3 regions of the Variovorax sp. GW821-FHT09B05 genome follow, and region 2 is predicted to be linked to each of the others. Evidence: riboswitches for the same ligand, from Rfam matches in the RefSeq annotation. Region 2 holds a riboswitch; each other region holds the start of a gene.
What was found. A riboswitch is a leader RNA that binds a small molecule or an ion and turns the genes downstream of it on or off. The one in region 2 is predicted to bind cobalamin.

Region 1: it holds a riboswitch for cobalamin, as region 2 does, so the genes downstream of both, AC07RM_RS16050 (TonB-dependent receptor domain-containing protein) here and AC07RM_RS35325 (TonB-dependent receptor) in region 2, are expected to answer to the same signal.
Region 3: it holds a riboswitch for cobalamin, as region 2 does, so the genes downstream of both, AC07RM_RS12835 (TonB-dependent siderophore receptor) here and AC07RM_RS35325 (TonB-dependent receptor) in region 2, are expected to answer to the same signal.

The regions. Positions count from the first base shown of each region.
Region 1 covers NZ_JBWKPN010000005.1:382,262-385,531, reverse strand. The annotation lists gene AC07RM_RS16055 (ClcB-like voltage-gated chloride channel protein) at 1-1,134, opposite strand, end outside; cobalamin riboswitch at 1,240-1,487, shown strand; gene AC07RM_RS16050 (TonB-dependent receptor domain-containing protein) at 1,584-3,270, shown strand, end outside.
Region 2 covers NZ_JBWKPN010000020.1:34,946-38,215, forward strand. The annotation lists gene AC07RM_RS35325 (TonB-dependent receptor) at 1-1,480, opposite strand, end outside; cobalamin riboswitch at 1,622-1,907, opposite strand; gene AC07RM_RS35330 (hypothetical protein) at 1,954-2,250, opposite strand; gene AC07RM_RS35335 (hypothetical protein) at 2,505-2,909, shown strand; gene AC07RM_RS35340 (cation:proton antiporter domain-containing protein) at 2,916-3,270, opposite strand, start outside.
Region 3 covers NZ_JBWKPN010000004.1:235,639-238,908, reverse strand. The annotation lists gene AC07RM_RS12835 (TonB-dependent siderophore receptor) at 1-1,561, opposite strand, end outside; cobalamin riboswitch at 1,748-2,003, opposite strand; gene AC07RM_RS12830 (ATP-binding protein) at 2,078-3,270, opposite strand, start outside.

The DNA of each region.
Region 1 (3,270 bases), on a different contig from region 2:
CACCACCGCGTAGGCCGAGGGCGCCGACACCGCATGCGGCCACAGCGCCTGCGCGGCATGGCCGAACAGCGCGCCCACCATGCAGCCGAAGAACAACGCGGGCGTGAACACGCCGCCCACCGCGCCCGAGCCGGCCGTGGCCAGCGTGGCGACCAGCTTGGCCGCCAGCACCATGGCGATCAGGGTCCAGGTCCAGGGTGTGTGCAGCACCGCGTTGACCACGCTGTAGCCATTGCCCCAGACCTCGGGCCAAGGCACCGACACCAGCCCCATCGCGAGCCCGCCGAGCGCGAGCCGCCACGGCAGCGCGAACGGCAGCCGCGCGAACAGCGCCCGGCTGCCCTGCAGCGCGCGCAGGAAGCCCGCGGCCGCGAAGCCCAGCAGCACGCCGAGCAGCGCGAACAGCGGGATCTCGGCGCCATGCAGCTCGGGGAACACCGGCATCTGGTAGGGCGGCTGGTAGCCGGGCAGGGCGCGCATCACGATGTTGGCGACCACGGCCGCGATCAGGATCGGGCCCACGCTCTCCATCACGATCGAGCCGAGCACGATCTCGGCAACGAAGAAGGCGCCCGCGATCGGGGCGTTGTACGCGGCCGTGAGGCCGGCCGCCGCGCCGCAGGCCACCAGCAGCCGCAGCCGCTCGACCGGAAAGCGGAACACCCGGCCCAGCAGCGAGGCGGCCAGCGCGGCGAGTTGCACCATCGAGCCCTCGCGGCCGATCGAGCCGCCGGTGCCGATGCTCACGAGCGAGGAGGCGCTGCGCACCAGCGTCTGCGTGACCGGGATGCGGCCGTCGCCGAGCACGATCGCCTCCATGTAGTCGGAGGTGGCGCTGCGCACCGCGACGCGCTTCGCGAGCACGAGCAGGCCGCCAGCCACGAGGCCGCCCGCGGCGGGGAAGGCGATGCGCGCCCACCACGGCAGCGCGCGCGCCATCGCGACCAGGCTGTCGCCGGGGCCGAGCACCAGGTGCTCGAAGCCGCGCAGCGCGGCGCGAAAGCCTTCGGTCGCGAGCGTGCCGAGCAGGCCCGCGACGATGGACCACAGCAGCATCGACTGCCAGCCCGAGACGCCGAACAGGCGTTGCAGGGCGGAGCGCAGGCGCAGCAGCAGCGAGGAGCGCAGGGTCATGCGGGGTGGTGGTGATGACGTCCCATAGCCCGTCGATGTTAGTGCGCGGGACGCGGCGAGCGTCGGGCGCACGCAACTTTCGACTTAAAGCGCGCGGCGCAACGCCTAGAATCTCGCCCGTTGGTGCCTGCGGCGTGGTTCACGCGCCGCGGTTCAACGGGAAGCAGGAGTGAAGGGACCGGCCGCGCGCCGGCACCTAAGCCGCCTGCGCTGCCCCCGCAACGGTCAAGCAGACGGCGCCGCAAGGCGCCACCCTCTCCACACGAGCCACTGGGCGCCCTGAAACAGGCGCCTGGGAAGGCGGCGAGGGCCGGTCTGCCAGCCCGGATACCGGCCAACAAGGCGGTTCGCGCATGCCCTTCGCTTCGTCGATGCATGCACGAGCCAATGGCGCCCCGGGCGCCGGCGGGGAGGCCGGCAAGGGGCATAGACGTTCGTTCGCTCATTCCATGATTTCCTGCGTTTCCTTCTCGCGCCGTTCGCGCGCTCGCGTTTCTGCGTCCTCCTTGCGCGCGCGCCTGGCCGGCCTGCCGCTGGCCCTGGTGCCGGCCTTCGGCGGCCTGCTGCTGGCCCAACTGCCGCTGGCCGCCTCGGCGCAGACTCAGCCCGGCGCGCTCGGCGAAACGGTGGTCACGGCCAATCGCACCGCGCAGCCGCTGTCGGACCTGGTGGCCGATGTCTCGGTGATCGACCGCGAGACCATCGAGCGCAGCGGGGCCGCAAGCGTGGCCGACGTGCTCGCGCGCCAGGCCGGTATCCAGATCGTGAGCAACGGCAGCGTGGGCAACAACACCAGCCTGTTCATCCGTGGCGCCGAAACGCGCTTCACCGCGGTCTATCTCGACGGTGTGCGCATCGATTCGCAAACCACGGGCGGTGCGAACTGGCAGACCATTCCGCTCTCGCAGATCGACCGCATCGAGGTGCTGCGCGGCCCGGCCGCCGCGGTCTACGGCTCCGACGCCATCGGCGGCGTGATCCAGCTGTTCACCAAGCGCGGCGAAGAAGGCGTGTCGCCCTCGATCGGCATTGGCGTCGGCAGCCATGGCCTGTTCCGCACCGAGGCCGCGATCAGCGGCAAGGCCAATGCCTTCGACTATTCGTTCGGCGTGGCGCACGAGGAAAGCCGGGGCTTCAACGTGCAGCCGCTCGAGAAGCGTGCCCCGCTCAAGGACGGCTTCACCAGCCCCGACCGCGACGGCTACAACACCACTTCGGGCAATGTGCGCCTGGGCTGGCAGATCGCGCCCGGCCAACGCATCGAGGCCACCGCGCTGGCGAACGACATGCAGGCGCGCTACGACAACAGGGTCACCGCCAAGAAGCCGCCGGCCTACTACCTCGACGACTTGGGCCGCAACCGGTTGCTGACGGGAGGCCTCACCTGGTCGGCGCAATGGAACGAGGTCTACAGCACGCGGCTGCAGGTGACCGATTCGCAGTCGGTCTACAGCACCATGCCTTCGTACTACCGCACCGAGACCCGGCTGCGCGGCTACCTGTTCCAGAACGAGCTGCGCTTCGGGGCGCACCTGGTGACGGCCGCGCTCGAGCGCCGCGAGGACCGGCTCGAAAACGCGCCCACCAGCGCTACCGACAAGGGGCTGGTGGGCAAGCGCTCGCAGGATGCCGTGGCGCTCGGCTATGGCTTCGTGCAGGGCCCGCATTCGCTGCAGCTCAACGTGCGCCACGACAAGGACAGCGATTTCGGCGGCAAGACCACCGGCAGCGCAGCCTACGGCTTTGCGATCACGCCGAAGCTGCGCGTGACCGCGTCGGCCGGCACCGCCTTCCGCGCCCCCACGCTCTACCAGCGCTTCAGCGAATACGGCAAGCCCGACCTGCAGCCCGAGTCGAGCCGCAACGTCGAGCTCGGCCTCAAGTACACCGACGGCCCGACCAACGCGGGCATCGTGGTCTACCGCAACCAGGTGCGCAACCTGATCGTGTTCGACTCGACCGCCAAGGGCTGCGCCTCGTCCTTCGGCTGCTACGGCAGCACCGCGCGGGCGCGCTACGAGGGCGTGACGCTCTCGGCCGGCCACCGCATCGGCGACGTGACGCTGCGCGCCTCGCTCGACTTCCAGGACCCGCGCGACCTCGCGACCGACAAGCTGCTCGCGCGACGCGCCAAGC
Region 2 (3,270 bases):
CGATGCGGCCGGTGGCGTACTCGAAGGTCTTCGTGAGGCTGTTGGCCGCGTTGGCCAGGTCGGTGCGCGCCACCTTGGCATGGTCCCAGCGCAGGCTGGTGACCAGCGACCAGCGCTCGTCGAAGGCCAGCTTGTCCTCGGCGAACACGGCGTAGGTGCTGGTGCGGGTCCGATAGCGCGGCAGGTAGGGCGACGGCGACTGGTAGTAGCCGGGCAGGAAGACGAAGGGATCGACCACCGAGCGGCCGCCGTAGGGCGAGTCGCTCGAGTTCAGGAAGTCGATGCGGTTCACGTCGAAGCCCACCAGCACCTGGTTCTTCATGCCGAACAGTTCATGGCGGAAGGTGGCGTCGGTGCGGTTGCCGACCTGCTCCTGGTCGTGGCCGATCTCGAGGTAGTCGCCGCGCGTCACGCGGCGCGTGGCGGCATTGAAGGTATAGGTCTCGCTGTTGCGCCAATGGCGCTGGCTCGCGAGCCGGTAGAGCTGGTTGTGCACGGTGACGGCATCGCTGGGCGTCCACAGCGCGTCGAGGCGGGTCCACTTGTCGTCGTACTTGAGCTCGGCGTCGTCGACGTTGTAGTTCTGGTGCAGGGTCCGGCCGTCGAGGCGCCCGTCGATCAGCGGCACGCCCTGGTAGCGCTGTGGCGACTGGCGGCCCTCGTCGTGCGACAGGGTGAACTGCAGCTCGGGCGAGACGTCCAGCCGCAGCGCACCACCGACGGCCAGGCTCTCGCCCTCGCCGCGCGCCATGAAGCCGTGGGTGGCGCGGTGGCTGATGTCGAAGCGGTACGAAAGCTTGTCGTTGATCGCGCCGCCGCTGCCGAAGGCGGCCTGGCGCGTGGCGTTGGAGCCGTAGCTCAGCAGCGCCTCGTTGTGGATCGGTCCGCGCGTGGGCTTCTTGGGCACCACGTTGATCGCGCCGCCGATCGCGCCTTCGCCGTACATGACCGAGGCCGCGCCGCGCAGCACCTCGATGCGGTCGACCGACCAGGTGTCGAACGGGAAGGTGACGGTGCCCGCGCCCGCGAACAGCCGCGTGCCGTCGAACAGTTGCATCACCGAGCCATGGCCCGAGAAGCCGCGTGCGGCCATCGAGGTGCCGCCGTTGCCCGGCGCGGGCGAACCCGTGATGCCGGTGGCGCGGGTGGCGGCGTCGATGACGGAGACGTCGCCGCGCGCGCGGATGGTTTCGCCGGTCAGCACCTCGATGCTGGCGGGCGTCTCGAGCGGCGTGAGGCCGAGGCGGCTGCCGGTCTGCGTGGGCTCGGCGAGCGACAGCGCGGCCTGGGCGCCGGCCTCGACCTGCACCGGCGGCAGGCTGGGGGCGGCCTGCTGCGCGAAGCCGCTGCCGGCGCCGAAGGCCAGGCCGATCGCGGCGGACATGCCGCCGAGGCGGCGGGCGGCGGGGCGACCCCGGTGGCGGTGCGGGCGGCGGCCGGCCGCGCCCGTGCGATCGCCCGACGGCGATGCGTGATCCATGTGACTTCTCCTCCGACCCGCGTCCCCGCAGGTTCTCTGACCGAACGTGGACACGGCGGGAAGTCAATCGATGGCCGGGACCGGCGGCGGGAAAAGCAAGCGCTTCGCCGGCCGGCGGCCCGGACACGCACTCCCGCAGCGTCCGAGGCGGTGACGAAGGCCGGTATCCGGGCTCGCGGAGCGCAGCGGCGCGCAGTCGAAACTGCAGCGCCGTTGCGGAAGCCCTCGCCTTCCCACGCCTTGGGGGCGCAGTGGCTGCCGATGCCCTGGGGGCATGGCGTGAGGACTTCCAGATCCGCTGACCGTTGCGGGGGCAGCGCAGGAATGGAGGCGTCGATCCGTGAACCGACGCGTCGCACCTGCTTCCCGTTTAACCCCGTGGCCATGGCATGCATGGCTGGCGGGGCACCTTCGAACCGTGGTGCCGGTGCGGTCTTTGCTTTTAGAAGAAAGACTGCACCGAACGGCGGGGATTATAGGGAGCGGGTGCCGCCGGGGACGTCCGGCGTTCGGGTGTCCTGCGGCCGGCCCGGGCCTTCGGTGCCGAACAGCCGGCGCAGCACGCTGACGCCGGCCACCAGCGCATTGGAATAGCTGGAATGCGGCTCGATAGCGGCCTCGAGCGGCAGGTAGGAATGGACCGCGCCCTCGCCCGCGGCATCGTCGACCGCCTCCATCAGCACCCAGTAGAACTCGCCGGGCTCCAGCTCGTGGACGGTCAGCGCGAGGTTGCGGGGCGACGGCGACAGGGTGGCGGGGATGGTGTTCACGCGAAGCTCTGGAAGGTGGGCGTTGGCGAAAGCGGCGCAGCGCCGGGATCGTAGACACGCCCTGTCACAACGCGCGGGCACTTCATCACGTTCACCGCCGGCGAAAACCCTGTGTGCTTCCTGCGGCAGACGGTGGCGCCCACCGTTCCCAGCTTCCGGGCTTCTCCTACAGGCGGGCGTTGGTGCGCGACCTAAGTTTTGCCCATGGATCAAACACCCGCGGCACGCCGCAAGCCCAGACGACAGGAGGCCCCATGAAGCGATTCACCCTGGATCCCTCGATGCGAGCGACCATCGGCGGCGCGTTCTATCCCACCGGTTACTCGGTGGTGATGTTCGCGAGCGCCGAGGACGCCGAGCGCATCGGCCGCCAGCTCGTCGAGCAGGGCGTGAGCGCAGACGACATCTTCCTGCTGCCGCCCCGGACGGTGCTGGCCGAGATCACGCCCACGGTGGCCGATGCGGACAACCCCCTGCCCTCCGCGGGCACCGAGGGCGCGACGGTGCGTGCCTACACCAAGCTGGCGCGCGAAGGCCACACGGCGCTGCTGGTGCGCACCGAGGAACAGGAGGATGCCGAACGCATGATGGAGGTGGTGCGCACGGTGCCGTACTCGATCGCCCAGCGCTATCGCATGCTGGTGATCGAGGACCTCTGAGCCGCGTTAGGCCGGCGCGCCCGGCACGGTGGGCGCGCCGTTCGCGCCATGGGGCGCGGGCGGCGCCACGGCGCGGTGCACCACGTCGCGCGCCATCGCCTGCGCCAGCTCGTGCTCGCCGAGGAACACGGTGGCCGAGACCTCGCGCGTGAGCAGATCGGCTTCCGCTTCGTTGTGGCTGCGGATGACGGTCTCGATGCTGGGGTTGAGGGTGCGCGCGGTCTCGATCATCTGCCGCACGTTGAGCGCGGCCGGCGTGGCCACCACCAGCACGCGGGCGCGCGCGATGTGGGCCTGGATCAGCACGGCGGGATCGGCCGCGTCGCCATAGACGGCGGCACCGCCCTCCTCGCGCAGCTTC
Region 3 (3,270 bases), on a different contig from region 2:
TCTTCTCGGCCTCGAACAGGCTGAGCTGGTAGCTCCAGCGGTCGTCCGCCGCGCGGCCCTTCAGGCCCACTTCCTTGCTGCGCGTGATCTCGGGCCGCAGGATGTCGGGCACCACCACGCCGCCGCGCGTGTTGAGCGCCACGGCCTGCGGCCGGAAGCCTTCGCTCCAGTTCGCGAACACGGCGTGCGAGGAGGCATCGCCCTGCAGGAACAGCCAGTCCACGCCGGCGCGCGGGCTGGTGTGGCTGCCTTCCTGCGCCGAGATCACCTGCGTGCCCGTGCGGCCGAGCGTCTGCTCGAAGCGGTCGTGGCGCACGCCCAGCGTGAAGCCGACCGGGCCGTACTCGAAGCGGTCCTGCAGGTAGACGCTGCGCACCTCCTGGTCGAAGCGCGAGGAGGTGATGCTGCCGCGCACGCCGCGCGGATCGTTGCGCACGTTGCTCACGGGGATGTCGTAGAACGGCCCGCGGTAGGTGGGCGCGTTGCTGAAGCTCGGCGAGTCGAGGCCCTGCCAGCCGCGCTCGAGATTGAAGCCGGCCTGGAACTCGTTGCTCCAGCCCTTGCCCGCCATCAGGTGCGTGGCCGCGAGCTCGTGGTAGACGCCGCGGTCGGCGGTGTAGCTCTCGGAATAGCCCTTGCTAACGGCCGCGGGCGGCGGAACGATGGTGATGCCGCCGGCGAAGAAGCGGTTGTAGCGCGCGAAGCTGCTCAGGTGGTTGATCGACCAGCCGGCGCCGAGCTCGAAGCGGTTCTTCCACGAGAACGACTGGTAGTCGCCCGTGACGTAGGAGTCGGGAATGCCGTAGTTGTCGCGCGAGGTGATGCCGAAGATCGGCTTGCCGTTGACCAGCGGCACGATCGAGCCGCGGTCGCCGCGCACGCGCGTGTCGTAGAGCTGGAAGCCGGTGGTCCAGTTGCGCGTGACGGCGAAGTCGCCGCCGACCAGCAGGGCCGACTGCGCGCGGCCGGCATCGCGCTGGAAGCCGTTGTAGTCGCTGTTGGCCACGCCGATGTAGAGGTTGCCGCGCTCGAAGTCCCAGCGGTAGCGCAGGCTGCCGTCGAGGCGGCCGTAGCTGCCGATGGTGGCCGTGAGGCTGCCGCCCGCGCGCTCGGGCTTCATGAAGAACTGCGCCACGCCGCCGATCGCGTTCTTGCCGTAGAGCGCCGAGGCCGGGCCCTTGATGAACTCGAGCCGGTCCACCAGGTCGGGCGCGATCAGCGTGATGTCGGCATTGCCCTGCAGCAGGCGCAGCGGCACGCCGTCCATCAGCACCAGCACGTCCTGCGTGTCGCGCAGGCCGCGGGTCTCGAAGCGCGAGTAGTAGTTGCCCTGCGTGCCGTACTGCAGGCCCGGCACGCTGCGCAGCGTGTCCTCGAGCGTGACGGCGCCCACCGCGTCGAGCTGCGCGCGTTCGACCGAATAGGTGGCGAAGGGCAGCCGCAGCGTGTCGGCTTCCTGGCGCGTGGCGGTGGAGATGGTCTTGCGGTCGCTGACGGTGGTGGGTGGCAGCGAACCGGCGCCCTCGGCGTCCTGCGCCGAAGCGACCGAGGCGAGCAGCATGACGCCGGATCCGATGAGGGCTTGGTGGGGTCTGACGCGGCCGCGCCTGGAGATGTTGCGCACGTGGGCTTCCTTCGGGCCCGCGCTCCCGCGGGCCATGAGAACAAACCGGGCGCCGATGGATGCTGCAAGCGACCGGGTCCGCGCCCACGCGTGACCGGCCCGGCTTGCCTGCACTCCCGCAGCGACCGAACGAGGCGAAGGCCGGTATCCGGGCTTGCGGAGCGCAGCGAGGCATCGAGCGATGCTTCGCTGCCGCGATCCTCGCCTTCCCATGCCGAGGCACAGTGGCCGCCGGTGCCCGCGAAGGCATCGACTGTGAGGACCGCGAATCCGCCGACCGTTGCGGGGGCAGCGCAGGAATGGGGCCCTGGGGGCTCGTCACCTGCTTCCCGTTTAACGCCGGTCGAGGGACCGGCGCACCTTCGCGCACGCCGGCTTGGGTGATGCTTTCGTTTGCATCGGCCGGCGGGGCGGATTATAGGAGCGGGTCTTGCGCCGCCCGGCGCGAAAAGCTCAGGGCGTGGGCGTGTGTGGCAGCCGCACGGTGAACACCACGTAGCCGTCGTCGTGCGAATAGCCGATGCTGCCGCGGTGCGAGCGCACGATGGCCTGCGCGATGTGCAGCCCCAGGCCCAGTCCGCCCTTGTTGCGCTCGTTGGGCACGCTGCGCTGCTTGAAGGCGCTGAACAGGTCGGGCACCAGCGCGGCATCGATCGGCGGCGCGCGGTTGGCCACGCTGAACACCACGTGCGCGTCGACCTGCTCGAGCCGGATGCGCACCGCCTCGCCAGGCAGGCCGTGGTGGCGCGCATTGCTCACCAGGTTGCCGATCAGCTGCGCCATGCGGTCGGGGTCGGCCAGCACGTCCAGCGATCTGGGTGCCTTCAACTCGAGCTGCGAGCCGGGATAGGCGGTGCGCGACTCGTCGACCGCGTCCTCCAGCAGCCGTGCGAGGTCGATCTGCGCCGGCACCACTTGCAGGCCCATGCCGCTTTGCAGGCGCGAGGCATCAAGCACCTGGCCGATCAGCCGCGCCATGCGGCTGCTCGAGGTCTGGATGCGCTGGCCCAGCCGCGCGCCGGCGTTGCTGCCGTCGGGCAGGCTGCGCTCGAGCAGCTTGGCCGCCATCGTGATCGACTGCAGCGGGTCGCGCAGGTCGTGGCCCAGCACCGCCAGCAGCTCGGTGCGGGCCTTGAAGGTGTCGGCCAGCCGCGCCGCGCTGGCGCGGATCAGCTCGTCGCGCAACTGGCGCGCGAAGTCGAGGTCGTTGGCGCCCCAGGGCACGCTGGTGTCGCGCACCGTCTGCTTCCAGACGTCGAAGGAGCCGCGCGGCGTGAGCCGGGGGCCGAGCGAGCCGCTCACGTAGTGCTTCTCGGGCTTGCCGCCCCAGTTGATGGTCTCGATCTGTTCCTTGCGCGCGAGCACCAGCCAGCCGTTGTCGATCGCGTCGAAGCGCAGCGCGAGAAAGCCGCACCACACGCCGCTCAGCGAACGCAGGTTCTCGGGCAGTTGCTCACGCTCGTGCAGCGCCACGATCTCGTCGCCGTTCTTCGACGCGCTGAGCCACTGCATCAGCGCCGCCGCGGCCTCGCGCGGCATGTCGCCTTCCACGTGCAGCCGCGACTGCTCGGCGATCACCGCCGCCTGCGCGTCGAAGGCATCGGCCAGCGGACGCGCCAGGCCGATCAGCGCGCTGAAGGTGTCCT